DNA from 2 places in the Pseudomonas sp. HOU2 genome. Region 2 is predicted to be linked to the other one. Evidence: riboswitches for the same ligand, from Rfam matches in the RefSeq annotation. Region 2 holds a riboswitch; the other holds the start of a gene.

Region 1 (9,922 bases), 850 kb from region 2:
TGAGAACTGTTCAGTCAGCATGAAACCGATTCAGCTGCCCCTAGGTGTGCGTCTGCGTGACGACGCCACCTTCATCAACTACTACCCAGGCGCCAATGCCGCTGCACTCGGCTATGTCGAGCGCCTATGCGAAGCCGACGCCGGCTGGACCGAAAGCCTGATCTACCTGTGGGGCAAGCATGGGGTAGGGCGTACGCATCTGTTGCAGGCGGCTTGCCTGCGCTTCGAGCAGATGGGCGAGCCTGCGGTGTACCTGCCGCTGGCCGAGTTGATGGATCGCGGCATCGAAATCCTCGACAACCTTGAACAGTACGAACTGGTCTGCCTGGATGACTTGCAGGTGATTGCCGGCAAGGCCGACTGGGAAGAGGCGATGTTTCATCTGTTCAACCGTCTGCGTGACAGTGGTCGGCGTCTGCTGATCGCCGCTTCTACTTCGCCACGCGAATTGCCGGTGAAACTGGCCGATCTCAAATCGCGCCTGACCCTGGCGCTGATTTTCCAGATGCGTCCGCTCTCCGATGAAGACAAATTGCGTGCCCTGCAATTGCGCGCGTCGCGTCGCGGCCTGCACCTGACCGATGAAGTCGGACACTTTATCCTGACCCGCGGCACCCGCAGCATGAGTGCATTGTTCGACCTGCTCGAACAGCTGGATCAGGCCTCGTTGCAGGCGCAGCGCAAGTTGACGATTCCGTTCCTGAAAGAAACCCTCGGCTGGTAGCCAGCCCTTGAAATACGTGGCTTTGACCACGTTTTGACATATTTCAGGCGCCAGAAAATCCGCTTTTCCGCACCCTGTGCAGACCGCGTATCGACTCAAATGGGCTTAAGCGCTTAGATGTAAACGAGAAACCGGGAAGTCACAAAAAGATCGATTGAATTTGCAAATGAGGCCGATAGCGGGCATAGTCTCGGCTTCTTTACAACTTCAGCCACGGTCGTGCCCATGCTAAATCGCTTCGCACCCCTCGTGCCTCTCGCACTCGTCACCCTGTTGTTCGGTTGCGCTGCTCATTCTCCAGTTCAAGAGCAGCCTCAACAGGTTAAAAATTCTGCCACTGCCCAGTCTTCCGTTATTTACCAGGAAGAGCTGGACACCGAAAAGGAACTCTCGGACTTCAACAAGAAGCCGTACGAGCTTCCGGTTCTGGCCGACAGCATCCTTGAACGCGGCATGTCCCTGATCGGTACCCGTTACCGTTTCGGCGGCACCTCTGAAGCCGGCTTCGACTGCAGCGGTTTCATCGGTTATCTGTTCCGCGAAGAAGCCGGCATGAATCTGCCGCGCTCCACCCGTGAAATGATCAACGTGGATGCGCCTCTGGTCTCGCGCGGCAACCTTGAGCCGGGCGATCTGCTGTTCTTCGCCACCAATGGTCGTCGCGGTCGTGTAAGCCACGCCGGGATCTACCTGGGTGACAACCAGTTCATCCACTCCAGCAGTCGTCGCAGCGGCGGTGTTCGCATCGACAGCCTGGGTGACAGCTACTGGAGCAAGACCTTCATCGAAGCCAAGCGCGCCCTCGCGATGGCACCGACCGTGGTCACCGCTCGCAAGTAATTCCCCCGTTGTCGTCACGTCCGTGGCGACAAAAAACGGCTCCGGCACGGAGTAGACCTAAACTTTACAAGGTGAAGTTAAAGTCTTACTTGAAGTTTGTCGTATAGCCGCTAGAATCCTGTATCTATATTGATGGCAAACCGCCTGCGTGCTCCGCAGGCGGTTTTGTTTCTGTCCATTCGGCAGAGAAAGCCGCAGCCAGATCAGGATGTTCTGCTTATGACGATGTCGGCCCGCCTTGCTTTGATCTTCTTCGCAGCGCTGCTCAGCGCCTGCGCCAGCCGCACGCCGCCGCCTGCGCCCGTGGTACGTGCCCCGGTCGTGTTCGGACCTTCCCAAGCTTTTTCGCCGGCTGCTGAAGACGTGCTGTTTCGCGCGCTGGGCCTGGTTGGCACGCCTTATCGCTGGGGCGGCAACACACCGGACTCCGGGTTCGATTGCAGTGGCCTGATCGGTTTCGTCTACCGCGATGCTGCTGGCATTTCCTTGCCGCGCTCGACGCGCGAGATGATCGTGATGCAGGCGCCGAACGTCGGCAAAGAGGGTTTGCAGACCGGCGATCTGATCTTCTTCGCCACCAACGGCGGTTCACAGGTCAGTCATGCGGGGATTTACGTCGGGGAAGGGCGCTTCGTGCATGCGCCGGCCACCGGCGGCACGGTGAAGCTGGACAGCCTGTCAAAGGCTTACTGGCAGAAGGCGTATCTGAGTGCCAAGCGGGTGCTGCAGCCGGAGCATCTGGCGCGTAACCCGTAATTCAAAGAGCTCACAGTCCAATGTAGGAGTGAGCCTGCTCGCGATAGCGGTTGATCAATCAACACTGATGTTGAATGTGACACCGTCATCGCGAGCAGGCTCACTCCTACAGTTGTTTCAGGTCAGGCAAAAGTTACTTGGCGGACGACACCCGCCACACCTTGTTCCCCACATCATCGGCCACCAGCAAACCACCTTGCTGGTCGATCACCACGCCTACCGGGCGACCCAAGGCGTTTTCGTCCTTGTCGAGGAAACCGGTCAGCACATCCACCGGTGCTCCGTTCGGCTTGCCGGCGGCGAACGGGACGAAAATCACTTTATAGCCACTGTGCGGTTTGCGGTTCCATGAGCCGTGCTGGCCAATGAAGGCGCCTTCCTTGAACTGCGCCGGCAGGCTGTTGCCTTCGGCGAAGGTCAAGCCCAATGAAGCGGTATGCGGGCCGACGGCGTAGTCCGGGGCGATAGCCTTGGCCACCAGATCCAGATTCTGCGGCTTCACCCGCACATCCACGTGCTGTCCGTAATAGCTGAATGGCCAGCCGTAGAAGCCGCCGTCCTTGACCGAGGTGATGTAATCCGGCACCAGGTCGCTGCCGATCTCGTCACGCTCGTTGACCGCTGTCCACAACGCGCCACTGGTGGGCTCCCACGCCAGGCCGTTGGGGTTGCGGATGCCCGAGGCGAAGATCCGGTGATTGCCGGTGGCGCGATCGACTTCCCAGATCGCCGCGCGACCTTCTTCTTTATCCAGACCATTCTCGCCAACGTTGCTGTTCGAGCCGACGGTGACGTACAGCCTGCTGCCGTCCTTGCTGGCGACGACGTTTTTCGTCCAGTGGTGGTTCAGCGTGCCGCCCGGCAAGTCGGTGACTTTGATCGGCTGGGTTTTGATCTCGGTCGCGCCGGGTTCGTAGTGGAAGCGCAGCAGGCGATCGGTGTCGGCGACATACAGGTCATTACCGACCAGGGTCATGCCGAACGGCGAGTTGAGGTTTTGCAAGAACACCGTGCGGGTCTCGGCCACGCCGTCGTGGTCGGCATCGCGCAACAGGGTGATGCGATTCGGGCTCGGCACGCCAGCGCCGGCCTTGCCCATGACTTTCTTCATCACCCAGCCACGAATGCCGCTGCTGTCGTCAGGCTTGGGTGGCGCGTTGGTTTCCGCCACCAGCACATCACCGTTGGGCAGCACGTAGAGCCAGCGCGGGTGATCGAGGCCTTCGGCGAATGCGGCCACTTGCGTGCCGGCCGCGGCGGTCGGTTTACCACCCGCAGGCCAGCCGATCGCCGGGGCGATGTTCACCGTCGGGATCAGGGTCTTGTTCGGTTCGGGCAGTTTCGGTGACGGGCCGGTGCCGTCGGAGACTTGCAGGCTGGAGGATTCACCACAGGCGGTGAGCCCTCCGGCGAGGGCGATGACGAGAGCGAGCTGGGACTTGCGCATTACTGATCTTCCCTATGAATGCATTGACCTAATCATAGAGAAGCACAGGCGTGCGATGGTTCAACCGCTCAACCGCGGGCCTCTTTGAACAGCACGGCGATGCCCGGATGATAATTGCCCGCTTCGCTGCGCAATTTGCGGTAGGCGTAGGGGAAATACCAGGCCACTGCGCAGCTATGTTCCTTTTGCAGGTCGTCGACCATGTCCTGCAGTTCTTCGGGGCTGGCGCTGTGCTGGGCCTTTTGCGGGGCGACGAACAGGCAGCCGAGCTTGAGGTCGCTGGCAAAACTGATGCGTTTGGCATCGCTGGTGATGTCCAGCAGGGTCTGGGTCAGGTTGAGATTGTTGACCCGCGGCCAGCGCTGGGTGGCCTGAAGGTAGGCGCGGTCTTCAGGCCCGGCAATGAACAGATCGGCGCGGGCATTGCGCTCGCCGTCCTCGTTCTGCTTTCGGGTCGAGGTATCACAAAGGGTCACCAGCTCGGCCATCCATGCCGCCGCAGAGAGCAAGCCGAGATTGGCTTTCTCGTCATGCCAGTAAGGGGTGTCGTTGTCGCCGCGAATGGCGTTGTAGCGGTCGATACAGTCAAACCAGCGTTCGAGCATCGGGCGCAGGAATTCCAGGCGCGGGTTGCTGATGATCATGCCTTGCATCGTCATCATCCTTATTGTTGTGATGGGCTTTTTCGAGAAAAGCATGGCTCTTTGATATCATTTGTATCAGTGTGGCACAAGAATGGCGCCAGATAATTGATCGACGGCAGTTATTCGCCCGACGGCCCCCTCTTTAATTGACGCTCCACCCCCAACCCTCTAACCTTCGCGGCTTGTTTCAGGTGCTCTGTGACGCGTGTCGACAGAGTGAAACAGGGAAGCCGGTGAGGGTTGTCTTCAGGTGAAGAACGATCACGATCCCGGCGCTGCCCCCGCAACGGTAAATGAGTGAAAACTGCGCATTGAGCCACTGTGTCGACCGACGCGGGAAGGCGCGCAGTCTGGCGATTCGCCGCTCATGAGCCCGGAGACCGGCCTGATCCATCCAGCGGCATCACGGTGGGCGATGCCAGGCTTTTTGCCGTCTATTCTTGTGCCTGCCCGCCGTTATCCAGCCTCAACGGAGAGCTCCCCTCATGACCGATTCCCCCGAGCGCGACGAACGCCACCTGGCGCGTATGCAGCGTAAAAAAGCCGTGATCGACGAACGCATCGCCAATTCGCCTGACGAGTGCGGCCTGGTGCTGGTGTTGACCGGCAATGGCAAAGGCAAAAGCAGCTCGGCGTTCGGCATGCTTGCCCGCGCCATGGGCCATGGCATGCAGTGCGGCGTGGTGCAGTTCATCAAGGGCCGCAACAGCACTGGCGAGGAGCTGTTCTTCCGCCGCTTCCCTGAACAAGTGCGTTTTCACGTGATGGGCGAGGGCTTCACCTGGGAAACCCAGGATCGCCAGCGTGACATCGCCGCCGCCGAAGCCGCGTGGGCCGTGTCCCGCGAGCTGCTGCGTGATCCGTCGATCGGCCTGGTGGTGCTGGATGAGCTGAACATCGCGCTCAAGCACGGCTACCTCGATCTGGATCAGGTGCTCAGCGATCTGCAGGCACGTCCGCCGATGCAACACGTGATCGTCACCGGTCGCGCGGCCAAGCCGGAAATGATCGAAATGGGCGATACCGTCACCGAAATGGGCATGCTCAAACACGCCTTCCAGGCCGGCATCAAAGCGCAGAAAGGCGTCGAACTTTGAATCAACCACGTCACTGCCCGGCGGTACTGATCGCCGCGCCGGCCTCCGGTCAGGGCAAGACCACCGTCACCGCCGCACTCGCGCGCTTGCATCGCAATCAGGGGCGCAAGGTGCGCGTGTTCAAGTGCGGCCCGGACTTCCTCGACCCGATGATTCTCGAGCGCGCCAGCGGTGCGCCGGTGTATCAACTGGACATGTGGATGGTCGGCGAGCAAGAAAGCCGCCGCCTGTTGTGGGAAGCCGCCGCCGAAGCCGATCTGATCCTGATCGAAGGTGTGATGGGCCTGTTCGACGGCACGCCGTCCAGCGCTGATCTGGCGCGGCATTTCGGTGTGCCGGTGCTCGGCGTGATCGACGGCACCGCCATGGCCCAGACCTTTGGCGCCCTGGCTTTGGGGCTGGCGCGTTATCAGCCGGACCTGCCGTTTGCCGGCGTGCTGGCCAACCGCGTCGGCACCTTGCGTCATGCGCAATTGCTCGAAGGCAGCCTCACCGAAGGCTTGCGCTGGTACGGCGCGCTGTCCCGGGAAACCGGGATCGAGTTGCCGAGCCGGCACCTAGGTCTGGTGCAGGCCAGCGAACTGAATGACCTCGACCTGCGTCTCGATGCCGCCGCCGAAGCCTTGGCCAGCAGTTGCGAGGTAGCGCTGCCACCTGCCGTGGAATTCGCCGCGCCTGAAATGATTCCTGCCGAACCGCTGCTCGACGGTGTGCGCATTGCCGTCGCTCGCGACGAAGCCTTTGCCTTCACCTACGGCGCCAGCCTCGACCTGCTGCGGGCGATGGGCGCCGAGTTGAGCTTCTTCTCGCCGATCCGCGATACGCAGTTGCCCGAAGCCGACAGTCTGTATCTGCCCGGTGGCTACCCGGAATTGCACCACGTCGCGTTATCGCAAAACACCGCGATGCTCGATGCGATCCGTACGCACCACGCCGCCGGTAAACCGCTGCTCGCCGAGTGCGGCGGCATGCTCTATCTGCTCGACGCGTTGACCGATGTCGACGGCACCCGCGCCGAACTGGTCGGCCTGCTGCGCGGTGAGGCGGTGATGCAAAAACGTCTGGCGGCACTGGCGCTGCAAGCGGTGGATTTGCCGGAAGGTTCGTTGCGCGGTCACACCTATCATCATTCCCTGACCAGCACCGAACTGACCCCGATTGCCCGGGGCATCAGCCCCAATGGCGGGCGCGGGGCCGAAGCGGTTTATCGGGAAGGGCGGATGACCGCGTCTTACGTGCATTTCTACTTTCCGTCGAATCCGACGGCGATTGCTGCATTGTTAGCGCCAGATCTCGAGGCCGCCTTCGCGAGCAAGCTCGCTCCCACATTGGATCACCTAACCCCTGTGGGAGCGAGCCTGCTCGCGAAGAGGCCATGACCGACAACGCCTATTCCGAGGCCGAACGCGCAGCCGTCTACCGAGCCATCGCCGAACGCCGCGACATGCGCCACTTCACCGGCGGCACGGTCGAACCGGAGCTGCTGCGCCGCCTGCTCGAAGCCGCGCATCAGGCGCCCAGCGTCGGCCTGATGCAGCCGTGGCGCTTCATCCGCATCAGCGATCGCGCCTTGCGCGGGCAGATCCAGAACCTCGTCGAAGAAGAGCGCATCCGCACCGCCGAGGCCCTCGGCGAGCGCAGTGACGAGTTCATGAAGCTCAAGGTCGAAGGCATCAACGACTGCGCCGAAGTGCTGGTCGCGGCGCTGATGGACGATCGTGAAAAACACATTTTCGGCCGCCGCACGTTGCCGGAAATGGACATGGCCTCGCTGTCCTGTGCGATCCAGAATCTGTGGCTGGCGGCCCGTGCCGAAGGACTGGGCATGGGTTGGGTCTCGCTGTTCGAACCGCAGGCACTGGCCGATCTGCTGCAGCTGCCGGTCGGGGCCAAACCGCTGGCGGTGTTGTGTCTGGGGCCGGTCGAGGCATTCTATCCGGCGCCGATGCTGGTACTCGAAGGGTGGGCGCAGGCGCGGCCGCTCAATGAGTTGCTGTACGAAAATTATTGGGGAGTGAATCAATGAGTGTGGCGTTGTTGAGTGTCGCCGCGGTTGCGCTGGATGCGCTGCTGGGTGAACCGAAACGCTGGCATCCGCTGGTGGCGTTCGGCAATTTTGCCGGGCGCATCGAGCGCCGTTTCAACGCGGGCGGGCGCGGCTGGCGCAGTCACGGGGTCACCGCGTGGGTGATCGCGGTGCTGCCGCTGACGCTGCTCGCCACGGCGTTTTCCTGGGCGCCGTATATGGGCTGGATCGTCGAGATTCTGGCGCTGTATTGCGCCCTCGGCATGCGCAGCCTCGGCGAACACGTCGAGCCCGTGGCCAAAGCCCTGCGCAGTGATGATCTGGAAGAAGCACGCAAGCGTGTTGGCTATCTGGTCAGCCGCCAGACCAGCGAACTGGACAGCACCGCTGTTGCGCGCGCGGCCACCGAGTCGGTACTGGAGAACGGCAGTGACGCGGTGTTCGCCGCGCTGTTCTGGTTTGTCGTGGCCGGTGCGCCGGGGGTGGTGCTTTATCGCCTGAGCAACACGCTCGACGCGATGTGGGGCTATCGCAACGAGCGCTTCGAGCGCTTCGGCTGGTGCGCGGCAAAGATCGACGACGTGCTCAACTACATTCCGGCCCGGCTGGTGGCGCTGACCTACGCGCTGCTGGGCAACACCCGGCTTGCATGGAAATGCTGGCGCAGCCAGGGCCCGCAATGGGACAGCCCGAATGCCGGTCCAGTGATGGCGGCCGGTGCCGGCGCGTTGAATGTCGAACTGGGCGGCCCGGCGATCTATCACGGCGAACTGCACGAGCGTCCGCAACTGGGCGAAGGTCCGCCGGCGGATGCCGATTCGATTGATCGCGGCTGGCAATTGGTCCAGCGCGGGGTATGGTTATGGCTGCTGATTCTCTGCGTGGGGGCTGAATTCTATGCTTGAGCACGGTGGCCGGCTGCGCAAGGCTGCACTCGATTACGGGATTGCCGAAGCCGACTGGCTCGATCTGTCCAGCGGCCTCGCCCCTTGGCCGTTTGAGGTGCCGCCTATTCCGTTGCGCGCCTGGGCACGTTTGCCGGAAACCGACGACGGCCTGGAACAGGCTGCGTGCGATTACTACGGCGCCTCGCAGGTGCTGCCGGTGGCCGGTTCGCAGATGGCGATCCAGTTGCTGCCGCGTTTGCGCCGCGCCGGCAAGGTCGGAGTGTTGTCGCCATGTTATGCCGAGCACGCCGAGGCCTGGCGGCGCAGTGGTTACATCGTGCGCGAAGTGCTGGAGCAGGAAGTCGAATTCTTTCTCGACAGCCTCGACGTGCTGGTGGTGGTCAATCCGAACAACCCCACCGGCCTGAGCCTGACCCCGGCGCGGCTGCTCGACTGGCACGCGCGGCTGGCTCAGCGTGGCGGCTGGCTGGTGGTCGATGAAGCGTTCATGGACAACACGCCGCAGCTGAGTCTGGCGCCGCATGCCCACCAGATCGGATTGATTGTGCTGCGTTCGTTCGGCAAGTTTTTCGGTCTGGCCGGGGTGCGTCTGGGCTTTGTGCTGGCCGAGCGCAAGTTGCTCAGATTGCTCGCGGAACAGGTCGGACCCTGGGCGGTCAGCGGGCCGACGCGGGTGCTCGGTCAGGCCTGCCTGCAAGACACCGAAGCGCATACCCGGCAACGTATTCGCAGCGACGAGGCCAGCGAACGTCTGGCGCTGTTGCTGGAGCGCTACGGCTTCAAACCCCACGGTGGTTGCGCGCTGTTTCAGTGGCTGATCACCGAACACGCGGCGGCGCTGCACGAATTCATGGCCCGACGCGGCATCCTTCTGCGCATCTTCACCCACAACAGCAGCCTGCGTTTTGGCCTGCCTGCCAACGCCGCTGAAGAGGCGCGCCTCGAACAGGCGCTGCAAGCTTTCGCCAAGGAAATCCAATGACAACCTTGATGGTTCAGGGCACCACCTCCGATGCCGGTAAAAGCACGCTGGTGACGGCGCTGTGCCGCTGGGCCACCCGTCAGGGCGTGGCAGTGGTGCCGTTCAAACCGCAGAACATGGCGCTCAACAGCGCGGTGACCGCCGACGGCGGCGAGATCGGCCGGGCGCAAGCGGTGCAGGCGCAAGCCGCGCATCTCGAACCGCACACCGACATGAACCCGGTGTTGCTCAAGCCCAACAGCGACACCGGCGCGCAGGTAATCATCCATGGCCGCGCGGTCACCAGCATGAACGCGGTGGCGTATCACGACTACAAAGCCATCGCCATGCAAGCGGTGCTCGCGTCGCACGAGCGGCTCAGCGCGGCGTATCCGCTGGTGATGGTCGAAGGCGCTGGCTCGCCGGCCGAGATCAATCTGCGTGCCGGGGACATCGCCAACATGGGCTTTGCCGAGGCGGTGGATTGCCCGGTGCTGCTGATTGCCGACATTAATCGCG
Region 2 (9,922 bases):
GGGGAAGGTGTGCGACTTGCCGGGAAATGTCAGGCTGTTGAACAGGAACAACCACGGTTTGTCGCCCTGCTGCTTTTCGATGGCAAACCCGAGCAAGCCTTTGCGGCGGGGTTCGGCCAGGTCCATGGCGAGTAATACGCCGTTGGTGCCGGCGTAGGCTTTGACGCGAAAATCGTCCTGAGGATTGGCGACCAGTACCCGCATGATTCACTCCTTGTGATTGGGCTGGGGTGGAGCATAGAGCAGCGCTGCAAGTTTTGATGATATCCGTTTGAACCGAGGTGGCCTCTTCGCGAGCAAGCTCGCTCCCACAGGTAAAGCAGCGTTCACATTCCTTGTGGGAGCGAGCCCGCTCGCGAGGAGGCCTGTTCAGACTTCACACATCATCGATATGCCGATAATCCACATTCAGCGCCATCGCCAATTCTCGCGCCCGAGCCAGACGGATCGGCCCACGCTCGATGTCGATCAACAATCCCGGACACTCCAGCGGCGACAGCGGCGACAAGACTTTCAAACGCCCATCCGTCACCACCAGCAAGCGCTGCTGCTCCGCCGGAAAGCGCTTCTGTCGCTGTACCAGCCATTGCTGCGCCTGCATCAACGCTGACACCAACGGCGTGCCACCGCCAGCACCCAACGCCTCCAGCCAAGTGCGCAAGCCACTTGACGCCTTCAATCCTTGCACCTGCCATTTCGGCGCGCTGCCGCTGGCGGTCAGCAAGGCCAGCCGTGCGCGCTGACGATAAGCATCATCGAACAATTGCGCGAGCAAGCCCTTGGCATCGCTCAGCGACTGATGCCTACGGGTCGATGCCGACGCATCGACGATCACCAGCCACAATTCATGGGCAGAACGCGTGCGCAGCTGGAACTGCAAATCGGCGCGTGTCTGCGGCCGACCGTTGAGCAACGTCCCCGGCCAGTTCACCAGACCGCTGCGCGCAGCGTGGCGCTGGCCCTGACGTCCGTGGTCGAGTTGTCCGGCGCGGGGTCTGGCATTCGCCCCCGCGTCGGATCGGGGACGAATGCCGGTTACTTTTTTGGCCAGCTCGGCACTTCGCGACGGGCGCCGGTGGCCAGTGCCGGGGCGGGCATATCACCCCACTGGCCCTGCCCCTCGCTTGGTTCAGCCTGGGATTTGGCCGAGCTCTGTGCGGGCGATTGCGGACTCGACGAAGATGGCTCGCGACGGCGATGACGCAGGGCAAATTCAGCCACGGCGTCGATGTCCTGCTCGGCAATTGCTGAGGCGCCGCGCCATGCCGCATGCGCACGGGCCGCACGCAGCCAGACCAGATCGGCGCGCAAGCCATCGACACCCGCCGCAAAGCAACGCTCGGTGATGCTCGCCAACGCGTCGTCATCCAGCGCAATGCTCGCCAACAGGATGCGCGCCTGTTCGCAGCGTTCACGCAGCGCCTGTTGCTGTGCTTCCCACTGTGAGCAGAACGCTTGCGGATCGCTGTCGAAATCCAGTCGACGACGGATGATCTGCCCGCGCTCGGTCGGCGCGGTGTGACCGCTGAGGGCGACGTTCAGGCCGAAACGGTCGAGCAGTTGCGGGCGCAGTTCGCCCTCTTCCGGGTTCATCGTGCCGATCAACACGAATCGCGCCGAATGCCGATGAGAAATGCCGTCGCGCTCGATCAGGTTGGTGCCACTGGCCGCCACATCGAGCAGCAGATCCACCAGATGATCGGGCAGCAGGTTCACTTCATCGACGTACAGCACGCCGCCGTCGGCCTTGGCCAGCACGCCGGGGGAAAACTGCGCGCGCCCTTCACTCAGCGCGGCGTCGAGATCGAGGGTACCGACCAGACGTTCTTCGGTGGCGCCCAATGGCAGGGTGACGAATTGACCGCTGGCGAGCAGATCAGCCAAGCCACGGGCCAGGGTGGATTTGGCCATGCCGCGCGGGCCTTCGATCAGCACGCCACCGATTTTCGGGTCGATGGCGGTGAGGCACAGGGCGAGTTTCAGGTCATCGGCGCCGACCACGGCGGAGAGCGGGAAATGCGGGGTGTCGGTCATCTTCAATACTCGGTCATGGTCGGTGTGAATTCATTTCAATGTAGGAGTGAGCCTGCTCGCGATAGCGGTGGGTCAGCAACAAACAGGTTGGCTGATACACCGCTATCGCGAGCAGGCTCACTCCTACAAAATGTTGCGGTGTGTCAGGTATCTTCTTCTATATCCAGCAGCAGGTTTTCCAGGGCTTCTTTATACACGCCGGGTTCCTGCCACATCCCACGTTGTTGTGCTTCGAGCATGCGCTCGGTCATATCACGCAGCGCATGCGGATTGTGCTCGCGGACAAAATCGCGGGTCGCAGGATCGAGCAGATAGGCATCGGCCAGCAACGCGTACTGATGATCGTCAATCAGCTGCGTGGTGGCATCAAAAGCAAACAGGTTGTCGACCGTCGCCGCCAGTTCGAAGGCGCCTTTATAGCCATGACGCTTGACCCCGTCGATCCATTTCGGATTGGCCGCCCGCGAGCGGATCACCCGGTTCAGTTCTTCTTTCAGGGTGCGGATTTTCGGCAGATCCGGCTGGCTGTGATCGCCGTGATAACTGGCCGCCGCTTCCCCGCGCAAGGTTTCCACCGCCGCGAGCATGCCGCCCTGAAACTGGTAATAGTCGTTGGAATCGAGCAAGTCGTGCTCGCGGTTGTCCTGATTCTGCAGCACCGCCTGCACCTGACTCAGGCGCTGGGCGAACTGTTCGCGGGCGGCGGTGCCCTCGTCCGCCCCGCCGTACGCGTAGGCGCCCCAGTTCAGGTAGACCTCGGCCAGATCTTCGCGGCTCTGCCACAGGCGACCGTCGATCGCGCCCTGTACACCCGCGCCATAGGCACCGGGTTTGGCGCCGAAGATCCGCCAGCCGGCCTGGCGCCGCGCCGCGTCGGCATCCAGCCCCGATTGCAAAAGCGCCTCGCGTTCAGCGCGCACCTTCGCGGCCAGCGGATTGAGGTCATCCGGTTCGTCCAGCGCTGCCACCGCTTGCACGGCGGCGTCGAACAGCCGAATCAGATTGGCGAAAGCATCGCGGAAGAAGCCCGAGACCCGCAGCGTGACATCGACCCGTGGCCGGTCGAGCAGGCTCAGCGGCAGAATCTCGAAATCATCGACGCGCTGACTGCCGGTGGCCCATACCGGGCGCACGCCCATCAGCGCCATGGCCTGAGCGATGTCGTCACCGCCAGTGCGCATGGTCGCCGTACCCCACACCGACAGACCGAGCTGACGCAGGTGATCACCGTGATCCTGCAAATGCCGCTCGAGAATCAACGTGGCGGACTGGAAACCGATGCGCCACGCGGTGGTGGTCGGCAGGTTGCGCACGTCCACCGAGTAGAAATTGCGCCCGGTGGGCAATACGTCGAGACGGCCACGACTGGGTGCGCCGCTTGGGCCGGCGGGGACGAAGCGGCCGTTCAGCGCGTCGAGCAGGCCGCGCATTTCGGCGGGGCCGCAGGCGTCGAGGCGTGGGGCGACGACTTCGCGCAGGTTGTCCAGAATCGCGTTGACTTCGACCCTTCCTGCCCCTTGTGGGAGCGACGGTGCGACGATTCGACTTGCTCGCGAAAGCGTCGTGTCAGTCGACATTGATGTACCTGACCCACCGCTTTCGCGAGCAAGCTCGCTCCCACAGGGGATTTGTAGTGCTTGGGAGATCAGTTGAGTGGCGAATAGCTCCAGGCGTTCGCGGGTGTCGCCGGCGGTGCGCCAGATTTCGTCACTGACGTTTTGCAGCTCTATCGGGCGCGGGCCGTTCCACGGATCGGCCAATGCACAGTCCAGCGGATCAAACCCCAGCTCAAACGCCTTGGCCAACGCCCGCGGCAAACTCGATTGCGCGCCCTTGCCATCGCCTCGGGGAATGCGCAGCAAGGCCAGTAGCGTGTCGATGCGCAAACGCCCGGTCGGCGATTCGCCGAAAATGTGCAGGCCATCGCGGATCTGCGATTCCTTCAGATCACACAGATAGGTGTCCAGACGCGGCAGCCAGATTGCTGCATCGGCGTCGCTGTCCAGACCGGTGTCGAGTTGCAGTTCGCGATCGATCTGCGTCTCGCGCACCAGTTGCAGAATGTCGCGCTGCAGCTCCCGCGCACGACGCGGATCGAGCAGTTGCGCCTCGTAATATTCGTCGGCCAGCAGTTCCAGATTGCGCAGCGGGCCGTAGGTTTCGGCGCGGGTCAGCGGCGGCATCAGGTGGTCGATGATCACCGCTTGTGTGCGCCGTTTGGCCTGGGCGCCCTCGCCCGGGTCGTTGACGATAAACGGATAGATGTTCGGTAGCGGCCCGAGCAATGCGTCCGGCCAGCAATTCTCCGATAGACCAACGCCCTTGCCCGGCAGCCATTCGAGGTTGCCGTGCTTGCCGACGTGAATCACCGCGTGCGCGCCGTAGGTGTTGCGCAGCCAGAAATAGAACGCCAGATAGCCGTGGGGTGGCACCAGATCCGGGTCGTGATACACCGCGCTCGGATCGACCTGATAACCGCGCGCCGGCTGAATGCCGACGAAGGTCAGGCCAAAACGCAGCCCGGCGATCATCATCCGCCCGTCGCGACACATCGGATCGTTTTGCGGCGCGCCCCAGCGTTCCAGCACTGCCGCGCGATTGGCTTGCGGCAGCGCATTGAACATCGCCAGATAGGCGTCCATCGCCAGACTTTGCTGGCACGGACGCAAGTCGATGCTGTCGAGGTCGTTGCTGACGCCGCCGAGCAATTGCTGGATCAACGCGGTGCCGCTGTCCGGCAACTGCGCCGCCAGCGGAAAGCCTTCGGCCTGCAACGCCCGCAGGATATTCAACGCGGCCGCCGGCGTATCGAGACCGACGCCATTGCCGATGCGACCGTCGCGAGTCGGGTAATTGGCGAGAATCAGCGCGATGCGTTTTTCAGCGTTCGGCAGTTGCGCCAGATCGCTCCAGCGCCGGGCCAGTTCGGCGACAAAATCCATGCGCTCGGGTTGCGCCCGATAGCAGACCACGTCGGACTGACTGCGCTCACTGCGCCAGGCCAGATCCTTGAAGCTGATCGGCCGGCTGATGATGCGCCCGTCGAGTTCCGGCAAGGCGATGTGCATCGCCAGATCCCGTGGCCCCAGACCCTGCTCGCTGTCGCGCCAACCGGGTTCGTTGTCCTGGGCGCAGATCGCTTGAATCACCGGAATATTGCGCCGGAACGGCCGCAGATGCGGCGCTTCCGGGCTGGATTGCGCGAAGCCGGTGGTGTTGAGAATCACCGCCGCCTCGACCTCATCCAGCCAGTCCTCGACCACACTCAGACAGCCGGGTTCTTTCAGGCTGGCGACGGCGATCGGCAACGGATTGAGCCCCGCTGCCTGCAAGCGCTGGCAAAACACGTCAATGAACGCGGTGTTCGCCGCTTGCAAATGCGAGCGATAAAACAACACCGCCGCAACCGGTTGACCGGGCAGCCATTCGGCTTGCCAGTCGCACAGTGCGGCGGTGTTTTTCTGGGGGTGGTAAATCGCCGTACGCGGCAGCGCTTGCGGCTCGCCCCAGACGTAGTCGCGCGCCAACCAGCGGTTGGCCAGGCAATGGAAGAAGTCCAGCGCATTGCCCATGCCGCCCTGACGCAGGAACTGCCAGAGGCGGTCGCGATCTTCGGCGGGCACAGTGCTCAGGTCGCTGAGCTCCGGGTCGGGACGGTCATCGCCCGGCACCAGAATCACCTGCACGCCGCGTTCGGACAACTCCACCAGACGCTCGACGCCATAACGCCAGTAAGCGATGCCGCCGTGCAGCGAAATCAGAATGACCTTGGCGTGACGCAGCACCTCATCGACATACAGATCGACCGAGGCATGATTCTGCACCTGCATCGGGTTGGCCAGACGCAGGCTCGGATAATCCTCGGGCAACTGCTGCGCAGCTTCGGCGAGCAGCGCCAGGCTGGAATCGCCGCTGCACAGGATCACCAGTTCGGCGGGGGTTTGTCCAAGGTCGGCAATGTTGTCATCCGACACGAAACCGCCGGGCTGGGTCCTGAGCAGGTGCATGGCTTAAACGCTGAGCGCGGCGCGCAGTTGCGCTTCGAGGTGCGCGGCGTCGAGTTCCTGACCGATCAGCACCAAACGTGTGACGCGCGCTTCGTCAGCGCCCCACTGGCGGTCGAAGTGCTTGTCGAAACGCGTGCCCACACCCTGAATCAACAGGCGCATCGGCTTGTTCGGAATCGCCGCGAAGCCCTTCACGCGCAGAATGCCGTGCTGGACCACCAGTTGCGTCAGTGCATCGAGCAGCAGGCTTTCGTCGGCTTGCGGCAGTTCGATGGAGATCGAATCAAAGGCGTCGTGATCATGGTCATCGTGATCGTCATCACCGTCGTGGTGGTGATCGTGATGACTGTGGCGGCTGTCGATGTGTTCTTCGGAACCGGCACCGAGACCGATCAGCACGTCCAGTGGCAGGCGACCGTTGCTGGCTTCGATGATTTTTACAGCGGGCGGCAGTTCTTCAGCGACTTCCAGACGTACGCGAGCGAGGTCTTCAGGGCTGGTCTGGTCGGCCTTGTTGAGGATCACCAGATCGGCGCTGGCCAGTTGGTCGGCGAACAGTTCGTGCAGCGGCGATTCGTGATCCAGGTTCGGGTCAAGTTTGCGCTGGGCGTCGACCTGATCCGGGAACGCGGCGAAGGTGCCGGCGGCCACGGCCGGGCTGTCGACCACGGTGATCACCGCGTCAACCGTGCAGGCGCTGCGGATTTCCGGCCACTGGAAGGCTTGTACCAGCGGTTTTGGCAGGGCCAGACCGGACGTCTCGATCAGTATGTGATCGAGGTCACCGCGACGGGCGACCAGTTCGCGCATCACCGGGAAGAACTCTTCCTGAACCGTGCAGCACAGGCAGCCGTTGGCCAGTTCGTAGACGCGACCGGTGGCTTCTTCTTCGGTGCAACCGATGGTGCATTGCTTGAGGATTTCACCGTCGATACCCAGCTCGCCGAATTCGTTGACGATCACCGCGATGCGGCGGCCCTGAGCGTTGTCGAGCATATGACGCAGCAAGGTGGTTTTGCCCGAGCCGAGAAAACCGGTGACGATGGTGACGGGGAGTTTGGCCAGTGTTTTCATCGGATGCCCTTTGGCAAGGTGGCGGGCATACGGGACGAGATCCGCTGCGAGCGTGCGCGCGGAAGAATTCGCCACCGGATCACCCCGCCCGGTTGTAGTGAGAAATCTGTGACGAGGCAGGTCTCCTGGCTGACGGTGTTCAGGTTTTGAGCCTGGCGTTCGTTGCGCCTTCCCGCGGGCTCTGTGGATTGAGCTGGCAGTGGCGTGGCAACGAACTTCACCGTTCACAGTTGCGGGGGCAGCCGCGGCTTTGACCGCGTTCCCTTCTTAGCTTCGGCGTGGGCCGAAGAACCTCGAAGGTGCAAGGCTACGCATCGGGTGGTGACCGGTCAATGGTTGGATTGGGGGCATATCCGTTGCTTCGGGTGCTGCCGCTGGCGGTTTCGCTCTTACAGCGAGTCACCTTTTCCAAACGCCGAAAAGGTAACCCAAAAGGCTTTGCCCCGGCGTACGGCACTTCGCTGAGGCTCAGTGTTCCCTCGCTACGGTGTCCATCCGGGGGCATCGCCTATGGTTTGCTTCGCTGCACCTCCTCTCGATGTATGCGGCTTCGCCGCATGGCGCTGCGCGCCTACCCCCTGATGGACACCTACGCTCGGCCTGCCGAAGGGGCTGAAGATCAAAAGCCACATCAAGAGCCAGAGCCAATGCCAAAGCCAAAGCCAAAGCCAAAGCCAAGGCCAAGGCCAAGGCCAAGGCCAAAGCAGATCAAAAGATCACAGCCTTCGGCAGTTCCTACAGGGGATTGGGTGTATTCGGTTGGAAATTGGTCGGCTGTCAGGCCGCCATCGCTGGCAAGCCAGCTCCCACAAAAATCAACAGCAGATCGCACCCGCTTTTCACCACTCAACACGATGAGCGTTAGCTCGAGTAAAGCTTTTGATCTGAAGGCCCGTCGGCAGGCTGAGTGGAGGGATTTATCCGGGGGTGGGAGCGCAGCGACCGTTTGGCGCAGCCAAACACAGCGAGAGGAGGTGCAGCGAAGCAAACCGTAGGCGCTGCCCCCGGATGAATCCCGGAGCGAAGGAACCCGAGCCTAGGCGAGGGCCGAACGTCAGGGCATAGACCTTTTGGTTACTTTTGGGGCGTTTGCCAAAAGTGACCCGCCGTAAGGGCGGAACCGTAATCAGCAACACCCGCAGCAACGGATCCCCCCACAAAATTGACTACATTCCCCAACCCATGCTCTCCTACACAACTTGTTACGGGTGCCCTTCACAGGGTGAAACGGGAAACCGGTGAATCATGTGCTTTACTCAAAGCCATGTCAGTCCGGTGCTGCCCCCGCAACGGTAAGCGAGCGAAGCGTCAGATCCACTGTGCCAATGCGGCATGGGAAGGTGATGCTTGCAGGTCGGCCAGACGCCAACCCCTCGTGAGCCCGGAGACCGGCCCGCAACACACAGCACGCATGCTGCGTCGCTGAACATAACAAACCCGCGGTGGGCGGGCGCTGTTCGAACCTCTGCGTGCCTGACCCGCAGGGGTTTTCATGCGCTCTATTCACCCGCTGACACTCCAGAGGGAAGCGCCATGTCGATCATCAGCAGCACCGGCAGCAACACCGACAAAATCTCCAGCACCGCCACCTTGAGCCAACGCCTGACCGCCGCGATTGTCGCGTCGATCCTCGGCGCCAGCCTGGTTTACTTCGCCGGTTTCTCGCACATCGAAGCGGTGCACAACGCCGCCCACGATACCCGCCACAGCGCCGCGTTCCCGTGCCACTGAGACCTGCCGCCATGATCAAGCGTATTGCGCAAACCGCAGGTTTCACCGGGCTGCTGGCCGCCCTGTTGCTGACCTTGCTGCAAAGTTTCTGGGTCTCGCCACTGATTCTGCAGGCCGAAACCTTCGAGAAATCCGAACCGGTGGCCGTTCACCAACATGCCGACGGCGCCATGGCCGGGCACACTCACGACGCCGAAGCCTGGGAACCGGAAGACGGCTGGCAACGCGTGGTCTCGACCACCGGTGGCAATCTGGTGGTGGCGGTCGGTTTCGCCCTGATGCTCGCCGGCCTGTACACCCTGCGGGCACCGACCAAAACCTCACAAGGTCTGCTCTGGGGTCTGGCCGGTTACGCAACTTTCGTGCTCGCGCCGACCTTGGGCCTGCCGCCTGAACTGCCGGGCACAGCCGCAGCCGATCTGGCGTCGCGGCAGATGTGGTGGATCGGCACCGCCGCATCCACCGCTGTTGGTCTGGCCCTGATCGTGTTCAGCCGTCATTGGTTGATGAAGCTGCTGGGCGTGGCGATTCTGGCTATGCCGCACGTGATCGGCGCACCACAACCGGAAGTGCATTCGATGCTCGCTCCGGAAGCGCTGGAAGCCCAGTTCAAAATCGCTTCGCAGTTGACCAACGTGGCGTTCTGGCTGGCCCTGGGCCTGATCAGCGCCTGGTTGTTCCGCCGCAAAAGCGATGGTCAATACCACGCATGACCGATGACCGCGCAGCGCCGACCTTCGTGGTTGGCCTGGGCTGCCAGCGCGGCTGCCCGGCCAGCACGCTGCGCGCGTTACTCGATCAGGCATTGCAGGCGCATCGCATCGAGCTGGAAGCGGTCAAGGCCCTGGCGAGCATCGACTTGAAGCGCGATGAGCCGGGCTTGCAGGAACTGGCCGCACAACTTGCGTTACCACTGTTGTATTTCAGCAGCGACGAACTGGCCAGTTACCAGCAGCGACTCAGCCACCATTCGCAGATCGCCTATGAGCGCACCGGCTGCTACGGCGTGGCGGAAAGTGCCGCCCTGGCCCTTGCCGAGCAGTTGATTCAGGCACCGGCAAAACTGCTGATTTCCC

The links. A riboswitch is a leader RNA that binds a small molecule or an ion and turns the genes downstream of it on or off. The one in region 2 is predicted to bind cobalamin.
Region 1: another riboswitch for cobalamin. It lies ahead of cobO (cob(I)yrinic acid a,c-diamide adenosyltransferase); the one in region 2 lies ahead of ABV589_RS27020 (CbtB domain-containing protein).

What each region holds. Positions count from the first base shown of each region.
Region 1 covers NZ_CP160398.1:5,163,832-5,173,753, forward strand. The annotation lists gene hda (DnaA regulatory inactivator Hda) at 20-724, shown strand; gene ABV589_RS23420 (NlpC/P60 family protein) at 950-1,564, shown strand; gene ABV589_RS23425 (C40 family peptidase) at 1,784-2,320, shown strand; gene ABV589_RS23430 (sorbosone dehydrogenase family protein) at 2,454-3,767, opposite strand; gene ABV589_RS23435 (hypothetical protein) at 3,836-4,420, opposite strand; cobalamin riboswitch at 4,584-4,815, shown strand; gene cobO (cob(I)yrinic acid a,c-diamide adenosyltransferase) at 4,897-5,508, shown strand; gene ABV589_RS23445 (cobyrinate a,c-diamide synthase) at 5,505-6,887, shown strand; gene bluB (5,6-dimethylbenzimidazole synthase) at 6,884-7,534, shown strand; gene cbiB (adenosylcobinamide-phosphate synthase CbiB) at 7,531-8,439, shown strand; gene cobD (threonine-phosphate decarboxylase CobD) at 8,432-9,424, shown strand; gene ABV589_RS23465 (cobyric acid synthase) at 9,421-9,922, shown strand, end outside.
Region 2 covers NZ_CP160398.1:6,009,964-6,019,885, reverse strand. The annotation lists gene ABV589_RS27045 (phospholipase D-like domain-containing protein) at 1-204, opposite strand, end outside; gene ABV589_RS27040 (VWA domain-containing protein) at 377-1,030, opposite strand; gene ABV589_RS27035 (AAA family ATPase) at 1,036-2,034, opposite strand; gene cobN (cobaltochelatase subunit CobN) at 2,178-6,041, opposite strand; gene cobW (cobalamin biosynthesis protein CobW) at 6,045-7,115, opposite strand; cobalamin riboswitch at 7,213-7,426, opposite strand; cobalamin riboswitch at 8,305-8,527, shown strand; gene ABV589_RS27020 (CbtB domain-containing protein) at 8,649-8,846, shown strand; gene ABV589_RS27015 (CbtA family protein) at 8,858-9,559, shown strand; gene ABV589_RS27010 (cobalamin biosynthesis protein) at 9,556-9,922, shown strand, end outside.